One region of the Roseateles sp. P5_B10 genome, then DNA from elsewhere that is predicted to be linked to it. Evidence: riboswitches for the same ligand, from Rfam matches in the RefSeq annotation. Region 1 holds a riboswitch; the other holds the start of a gene.
What was found. A riboswitch is a leader RNA that binds a small molecule or an ion and turns the genes downstream of it on or off. The one in region 1 is predicted to bind cyclic di-GMP.

Region 1 (4,252 bases):
GCGCCCATCTTGTTGGCCAGGGCCACGGCCTTGGACAGGCTGCCGACGCCGGCATCCGGCGCTTCGATGAGGACGAGGCGCGCCAGCGGTGCCGTCGCGTGGGCCCATTGCACGTCCAGCGCAATCTCGGTGGCCCAGCCGCTGTCATAGGCGGGCGCCGTGGCGGTCAGGGCGCCGGCGGTCGTGCTGTAGGCAATGACCAGCTCGCAGCTGGACGCGGAGGCTTTGGCCAGCGGCAGGCTGGCGTTGGCAGCCAGGATGCGCGAGCTGCAGGTCGGCAGCGCGAACTTGGTGTTGAAGGCGGCCAGTTCGGCGGCGATGTTGGGGTCGTGCTTGGCGTTGACGATGTAGATGGTCTGGCCGGCGCCGAGCTGGGCGGCCTGGGCGGCGGTCAGGCCGGCGGTGCTGGCGGGCAGGGCCGGCTGCGCGTAGGCGGCGCGGATCTGTGCCGGCGTATAGGTCGTCACCGCAGTGGACGTCGCCATCGGGGCGGCTTCGCCTGCACCCGCCGCGAAGGCGCGAGGCCGCATGGCGTCGTCCAGGCGGTCGCGTGTCAGGCCTTGGGTGGCGACACCGGCCAGGGCGTTGCTGCGGTGGGGTGCGGCACCGTTGTCGGGTTCTTCGAGATCGACGGCGGCGGTGTGGAAGCTGGGCTGAGCCTCGACACTGGCGGCGGCGCCATCGGCAAGATCAACGGTCAGGTTGATGACCGAGGCCGCCTCGCTGACCTGGACGGTCGGGCTGTCGCTGCTGCCACCGCCACAAGCGGTGAGGGCCGCGGCGGTCAGCAGGCTGAGGGTCCAGGAAGTCCAGGAGACAGGGCGGGTACTGCGCATGGCCGGGTTCTCGTACGAAGGAGGGCCACGCCGATCAAGACCTGCCGGTCTTGGCGGCCCCGCTGCCGTGGCGCTTGCGCGCTGTAGGCCGGTGGCTTTGCGTCCCCGCCTTTCGACGGGTTTGCCCTCTGGGTTGTGAAACAGGTTCAGTCTAGGCGCCGGGGTGCCGAGATACGGGGCCCGACAAAGGCGCTGCGTGACTTCTGACTCGGCGGGCAGCGCGAGCTTTCGATGCCGCCAGTCTGCGTTTCGTGAGTTACTGCCCTGTGGTTGCTTTGTGTCACGCAGGACACAAAAGCTCAGGCGGGCTGCGGCGGGTGCAGTGGGATCCAGACCGTGAAGCGCGTGCCGACGCCGGGTTGGGAATCCACTTCGATGCGACCGCCGTGCTTTTGCACGATGGAAAAAGACAGGGACAGGCCCAGGCCCGTCCCTTGGCCGACGGGTTTGGTCGTGAAGAAGGGCTCGAAGATGCGCCGCTTGACCTCCTCGCTCATGCCGCTGCCCGTGTCTGCGATCTCGATGCGAACCCAGCCATCCTCGGCGCGCGTGGTCAGTGTGATCGTGCCCCGCTCCTTGATGGCATGGGCCGCATTGACGATCAGATTCATGAAGACCTGGTTGAGCTGCGCGGCGATGCAGTGCACCGGGGGCAGCACGGCATAGTCCTTGCGAACCTCGGCCTTGTACTTGACCTCGTTCATGACGACGTTGAGCGTCGAGTCCAGCCCGGCATTGAGGTCGGCGTCCTGCCAATCGGCATGGTCGACGCGCGAGAAGTCCTTGAGGTCCTGCACGATCTTCTTGACCCGCGACAGCCCCTCCTCGCTCTCGTCGAGCAACTGGGGCAGGTCCTCCTGCACGAAGCTCAGGTCGACGGCGGCATCCACCCGGTCCAGCTCTTCTCGCACATCGCCCGGCAGCGCGTCGGCCGGCGTCTTCCTCAGCAGCGCGAGCAACGCGAAGACAGGTTGGACATAGCCGCGCAGCGAGCCGAGGTTGGAGCTGACAAAGCCGATCGGGTTGTTGATCTCGTGGGCCACACCGGCGGCGAGCTGGCCGATGGAGGCCATCTTCTCGGCCTGCAGCAGCTGGTTCTGCGCTTCCTCGAGCCGGTTGTTGGTCTGCTTGATGCGCTCGTAGTTGAGCTCCAGCTCACGCTGCACGCGGCGCACCTCCGTGCGGTCCTGCAGCAGCCACCAGGTGCCCGCTGTCGGCTCCTCGGGGTTGGACACGTAGGCAATGATCTGCACCCACAGCGTGTTGCCGGCCAGCGTGCAGACCTCCATCTCGTGCAGCAGCGAGCCGCCCCGCGACAGCACCGGGATGGCGATCTGGCTCAGCGCTTCGAAGTCTTCATCGCTCTTGAACAGGCGGCGCGTCGGCAGTCCATGGGGCGGGACGTCACCGAGTTCGAACATCTCGATGAACTTCTTGTTGCCGCGCTGGATCAACTGGTTGGACGTCGCGATGATGCCTACCGACGCGTTCTCAAGAAAGGCTTCGAGTTCATGGTGGGTGCTCAGCAACTCGGCCGTGCGGTCCGCGATCATGTTCTCGAGTTCGTTGCGATGGCGGCGGAGTTCGTCCTCGGCCTGGCGCCGTCGCGTGATGTCCTGGAGTGTCTCGATGGCGCCGACGACTTCGCCGTGGGCATCGACCAGCGGGGCGGCCGTGAAGTAGAGCCAGCGCCCTTCCCGGCCGAAATTGGGGAAGTAGCCCTCGACCTCGTAGGCGTTGGCGATGTGCGGCGAGGGTTGGCAGTGCCGGCCGTACAGGCGCTGGCGCTCCTGCTCGACATTGCCGTCCAGGATCAGGTCGACCAGCAGCGGCCTGGCTTCGGGGTAGAAGGCGCGCCAGGTGTCGTCGCGGCCCAGCATCTCGGAGGCGTCGCGGCCGGTGAGCTGGGCACACGAGGCGTTCCAGTGCGTGACGCGGTGAGACTTGTCGATCACGAGCGTGGCCACCGGGTTGTTCTCGAGGATCTGGTAGAGCACGCGGCCGATGTCCAGCAGGCTGGTCTGCACGTGGCGGATGTCGCTGAGGTCCTGCCCGGTCAGCACCGCACAGGGTTGGCCGTCGAGCATGACGCGATGCGCCTTGACTTCCAGCACGCGCAGCGAGCCGCTGCCCGTCAGCGCCTCGATCTCGATCGCGGGCAGCTCGCCTTCCTCGGCCAGCGCCCGCTGGCCATAGCGCTGCAACTCATCGGCGAACTCGGGCGCTGCCCAGCCGTGCGGCGGCATCTGCTGCAGCGCCTCCAGCCCATAGCCCAGCAAGCGTTCCATCGCCGCGTTGGCGAACAGGATGCGGTCCGATCCATGCACCAGGACCGACGCACTGACGGCCTGCAGCGCGAGGCTGAAGTCGACCGTCAGTACGGTCACCACTTCACCTCTTCATCCGGGTCCTCCAGGATGAACGAGCCGTCGCTGCCCCATTTCACATGGGTGATGCCCGGTTCGAGCCGCTCCAGGCGGCGCAGCTCCGCCTCTTGGGCGGTGAGCACGCCCATCTGCTGGCGCACCTGGTCAGCCAGGCGCTGGTTCTCCATCGTCAGCTCGCGGATGCGCAACACCTGGCGCACGGCGCTGAGCAGGTCGAAGTCGGCCCAGGGCTTGGAGATGAAACGGGCGATCTCGGCCTCGTTGATGGCCGCCACCAGCGCGTTCAGGTCGGCATAGCCGGACAGGATGATGCGCCCGCAGTCGGGCTGCACCTGACGCAGTTCGCGCAGGAATTCCACGCCGGTCATGCCCGGCATGCGCTGATCGGAGATGGCCAGCGCGAAAGCGCACTCGCGCGCCCGCGCCAGAGCCACGGCGCCGTCGGTGAAGCTTTCGACGTCATAGCGCGCGCCGCCGGTGTCCTTCAGCCCGTTGCGCAGCAGGCGCTGCAGCGCGCTGAGGATGTGAGGCTCGTCGTCGACGAGCAGGATGCGTTCGCTCACGTCGCACCTCCTTCAGGCAGCTTCACGAAGACATGCAGCTTTGCGCCTTCACGGCCGGCGAATTCGCGCAGCTGTCTGACGACCCGGTTGTCGAAGACGAAACCCGCGGCCAGCAGCAGCGTGCCCTGCGGCGACAGCAGGTCGCGGGACAGCACCATGCCCGGCATCACTTCGTGAGGCTGCAGCTCCCGGTCACGCGGCTTCTCGGAGGGCTCGTCCTTGAGCGCCAGCTCGAAGGCCTCGACAACAGCCTTCTCGTAACGCGTGCCGGCACCGCCGAGGATCAGCGAATGCGCCTCGGCCGCCGAATGGCGTTTCAGCGACAGCCGGCCGGACTGTGCGGCGTAGTAGTCGCAAGCCACGCTCACCACCTGCGCGCCGAGCGGCACCTCGTCGCCGCTCAGCGCATCGGGGTAGCCCTTGCCGTCGATGCGTTCGTGGTGCGACCGCACCAGGCGCGCCACGC
Region 2 (4,252 bases), on a different contig from region 1:
CTTCGGCCGGGTGGGCGAATGGCTGAGCCAGCCTTTTGCGCTCGCCGTGTCGGCCTGGCAGCGCCATGTCGTCGCGCAGGCCGAACCGACGGGCCAGAGCGCCATGCGCCGCGCCGAGATCGTGCTGCATGGCCGGCAGCACTGGCTGCACCAGAGCCTGGGCGCCGTGATGGCCGTGGGCATCGCCGCGCTGAGCTTCTTCATCGCGTTTGCGCTGGCCGGCCAGGGCCTGCAGGACAACTGGACCAAAGGCGCCTACGGCATGGCCATCGGCCTGGCGAGCATCGGCTTCAACCCTTGCTTCACCCTGCCCAACATGCTCTGGCACAGCCGCCGCGAACAGGCCCTGATGCGGCTGCTGCCAGGCCTGCCGCAGGGAGAGGCGCTGAACCGCGCGGTTGCGCTGATGCAGTTGCGCCACGCCCTGGTTGCCTGGGCGCTGACGACCGCCGGCCTGGGCCTGCTGGCCTGGGCCGCGAACAATGCCGCACTGCTGTGCCTGGCCTTTGGCGCCCTGCCACTGAGCACCGGCTGGCTGCTGCGCGCGCCTTCGCGCATGAAGTCGCCCACGGCCTGGACCACCGTCGTGCCCATCCTGGCCTTCATGCTGATGGGCTGGGGCATGTTCCTGCTGCAAAAGGATCTGGGCGCGCCGCTGCCTCTGCTGGCAGGCATCAGTGTTGCGCTCAGCGCCGCGCTGGGCGCATGGCGCTGGCGCACGCTGAGCGCTGCGCCAACGGCCTTGCCGGCCGGTCGCTTGAGCTGAAAACGCTCGGCGCAAGCCCGCCGCAAGCTTCAAAAACCGCTCGTCGCGGGCCTCGCGCCGCTCGCCGGGCGGGGGTCTCGGTTCGTGAACTGACGCACGGACAAAACACGGCTTACATCCGCACACTGCGTCCCATGCAGTCGGCAAACCCGTCGAAAGGCGGGGACGCAAAGCCACCGGTCTTCGTGCTCTGACAGGAGCAAAAGACAGCGGGGCCGCCCTGGGCGGACAAGGACATGTCCGCAGCGTGGCACACGGGGAGGTGCCGGCTACTGCCCAGTAGCCCCACCCTTTGCATCAACCCGAAAGACCACGCCATGAAGTACCAAGCCATTGCCTTCGCTGCCCTCGCCCTGTTCGCCCAGGCCAGCTTCGCCGCCGACCCGACGGCCCAGCTCACCGGCCTCGTGCGCATCGTCAAGAGCGACGGCCAGACCGTCCTCGCCCAGGCCGCGCCCATGCTCGTCGCCGCCAACGGCACGGCCACGGGCGCCATGCCCCAGATCACCGTCAGCGAGAAGGATGCCTTCATCTCCAGCCTCGGCCGCTGCGCCTTCAACTTCAAATACGACGAGGTCAGCGCCTCGGCCGTGGCCACCAGCACCAACCGCATCTACAGCAACGACACACTGATCGCGCAGAACACGRAAATCGCGCTGACGCCCAAGGTCGTCAAGACGATCTGGACCCAGCCCTATCTCTTCGCCGGCACGAACAACGTGAAAGTCGTCGTCAATGTCGACGGCGTGCCGAGCACGGGCTGGGTGCGCATCAACGTGAGCGGCACCTGCGGCAAGCCCGCCGCGGCACCAGCTCCGGCACCCGTGGCCGCACCGCCCGCACCGGCCCCATCGCCCGCTCCCGCACCGGTCGTCTATGTCCAGCCCGGCTCGGGCGACTGGAACAACCTCAACAACGCCTGGGGCTACAGCAACTACGCGGCAACCCAGCTCAAGGGCAAGGGCTATGCGAAGTACGCCGAGATCGTGCGCCTGAACGCCGCCCTCACGACGGCGATCAACGCCAAGAAGATCTCGACCGGTGACTACGGCAGCCTGATGGCGGCCTGGAACGCACTGATGGCCGACCCCGCCTTCAAGGCCGCGATGGCGGCCATCGTGCCGACACCAGGCGTCAAGTAAAGACCCCTCGTCCAGTCCCGCTCCGCTGAACACGAGCGGGCCTAACCGGCCCCCCGAGGGGGCGGCGATGCTTGGCGGCATTGAGCCGCAAGCACATCGCCATGGCGGGCCGGTTAGGGGCGGCCCGTCGCTCGGCCCGAGCGCACCACGTTACTGGTTGATTTCCGGCTCGGCCAGCTGGGCCAGCAGGGTCAGCGACTCCTGCCAACCCAGGTAGCAGGCCTCGGCCGGGATCATGGCCGGGATGCCTTCCTGCTTGATGTGCACCTCGGTGCCGCAGAACACGGCGCGCAGCTCGACGGTCGTCGTCATCTCGCCGGGCAGGTTGGGGTCGTCGAAAGCCGCCGTGTAGCGCAGCTTCTGGCCGGGCACCAGTTCCAGGTAACGGCCGCCAAAGCTGTGGCCGCCGCCGGTCGTGAAGTTGGTGAACGACATCTTGTATGTGCCGCCCACCTTGGCGTCCATCTCGTGGACGGTGCCGGTAAAGCCATGCGGCGGCAGCCACTTGGCCATGGCGGCCGGTGTCGTGAAGGCGCGGTAGACGCGATCGGGCGGGCAGCGCAGCACGCGGTGCAGGGTGACGGTGTTGGTCATGATGGGTTCCGTAGTTGGACAGAGGATGGCCCTCTGTCATGACGACGATCAGAGCCCGACCGGATCGACAACGCCAACCCGGAAAAAACCCTAGATCGGCAACTCGGTGAAATAACGGCCGCCGTGGAAGATCAGCGGCTGAGCGCCGAGCCGGGACGAGCAACGCTCGACTTCGCCGACGAAGATGACGTGGTCGCCCTCCTCGTAACGGCTGCGGTTGGCGCATTCGAAGACGGCAGCAGCCCCCTCCAGCACCGGCGCGCCGCCCGCGCCCTCGTGCCAGGCCACGCCGGCGAAGCGATCGATGTCACGCGTCGCGAAGCGCTGGGCCAGCTCCTTCTGGTCGGCCGCGAGGATGTTGATGGCGTAATGCGAGCCATGCGAGAACACCGGCATGGAGCCGGCGCGGCGCGCCAGGCTCCACAGCACCAGGGGCGGGTCCAAGGACACGGAGTTGAAGGAATTGGCGGTGAGGCCGACCAGGCCGCCGTCCGCAGCGCGAACGGTGACGATGGTCACGCCGGTGGCAAACATGCCCAGTGCGGCGCGGAATTGCTGGCTGTCCATGGGGTGATTGTCGCCAGTCCCGCGCCGCTGTCCTACGAAAGCCGCCATCGCCGCCCAAGCACAATGTCGGCATGGATGCCGACGACTTCCAGGTCCGCGACGACCTGCAGTTCACTGACCCGCCGACGCGCATGTTCGGCGACTGCGCCGACTGCGCCGCCGGCCGCTGCGCGCCCCCGGCCCTGCGCGGCCGCCGCCTGTTCACCGGGCTGCTCGCCGCTACCGGTGCCGCAGCGTTCATGCCAGCCTGGGCACGCGAAGGCGTGGAGGTCGGGCCCAAGAGCAAGTTCACCGGCTTCGTGTCGGCCGACCAGCTGGAACAGGCCGGTGGCCAGCAGTACGCGCTGATGATGCGCGAGGCCGGCCAGCAGCGTGCCCTGGCGCCGATGGACCACCCCCAGGCCCAGAGGCTGCGCTACATCGCCCAGCGCATCATTCCCTTCAGCTACGAATGGAACGACCGCGCCCGGCAGTGGAAGTGGGAAGTCAACCTGCTGGCCAGCGCGCAGCTGAACGCCTTCTGCATGCCGGGCGGCAAGATCGCGTTCTTCTACGGCATCCTCGACAAGCTCAAGCTGGAAGACGACGAGGTCGCCGCCATCATGGGCCATGAGGTCGCGCATGCGCTGCGCGAGCATGCCCGCGAGCGCGTCGGCAAGTCGGCGTTCACGAACGGCATCGTCGAACTCGGCTCGGCCTTGCTGGGGTTGGGCAACGTGGGCCGCGGCCTGGCCGGCATGGGGGCCCAACTGGTCAACCTGCGCTTCAGCCGCGACGACGAAAGCGAGGCCGACCTCGTCGGCATCGAGCTGTCCGCCCGTGCGGGCTATGACCCCGCCGCCGCCGTGCGCCTGTGGGAAAAGATGATGACGGCCAACAAGGGCGCGCCACCGCAATGGCTGTCCACCCACCCGGCCAGCACGACGCGCATCCGCGACATCCAGGCCAACCTGCCCAAGGTCGAGGGCCTCTACAAGCGCGCAGCCAAGCCGGACCAGCGCTTCCCGGTTGCGCCGCCGCTGCAGGTCAGGTCGCGGTAGCTACCAGCGCGCTGGCAGGCTCTTGAGTCGCTGGTATTCGCCGGCCGCCACGCGCCTCAGGTAGCCGCCCAGCTCCAGGTCCTTGACGAGCTTGGACACCATCTCACGCGAGCAGCCCAGGCGCTGGGCCATGCCCTGGTGGG

Region 2: another riboswitch for cyclic di-GMP. It lies ahead of AC1DU6_RS00260 (hypothetical protein); the one in region 1 lies ahead of AC1DU6_RS05015 (S8/S53 family peptidase).

Annotation. Positions count from the first base shown of each region.
Region 1 covers NZ_JBFULE010000040.1:399-4,650, forward strand. Annotated here, with positions in the region: partial or broken gene AC1DU6_RS05015 (S8/S53 family peptidase) at 1-836, opposite strand, end outside; cyclic di-GMP riboswitch class I at 886-972, opposite strand; gene AC1DU6_RS05020 (ATP-binding protein) at 1,136-3,223, opposite strand; gene AC1DU6_RS05025 (response regulator) at 3,220-3,786, opposite strand; gene nosR (response regulator c-di-GMP phosphodiesterase, NosR family) at 3,783-4,252, opposite strand, start outside.
Region 2 covers NZ_JBFULE010000001.1:40,171-44,422, reverse strand. Annotated here, with positions in the region: gene AC1DU6_RS00265 (hypothetical protein) at 1-766, shown strand, start outside; cyclic di-GMP riboswitch class I at 899-989, shown strand; gene AC1DU6_RS00260 (hypothetical protein) at 1,084-1,908, shown strand; gene AC1DU6_RS00255 (SRPBCC family protein) at 2,059-2,505, opposite strand; gene AC1DU6_RS00250 (flavin reductase family protein) at 2,593-3,069, opposite strand; gene AC1DU6_RS00245 (M48 family metallopeptidase) at 3,201-4,109, shown strand; gene AC1DU6_RS00240 (Crp/Fnr family transcriptional regulator) at 4,110-4,252, opposite strand, start outside.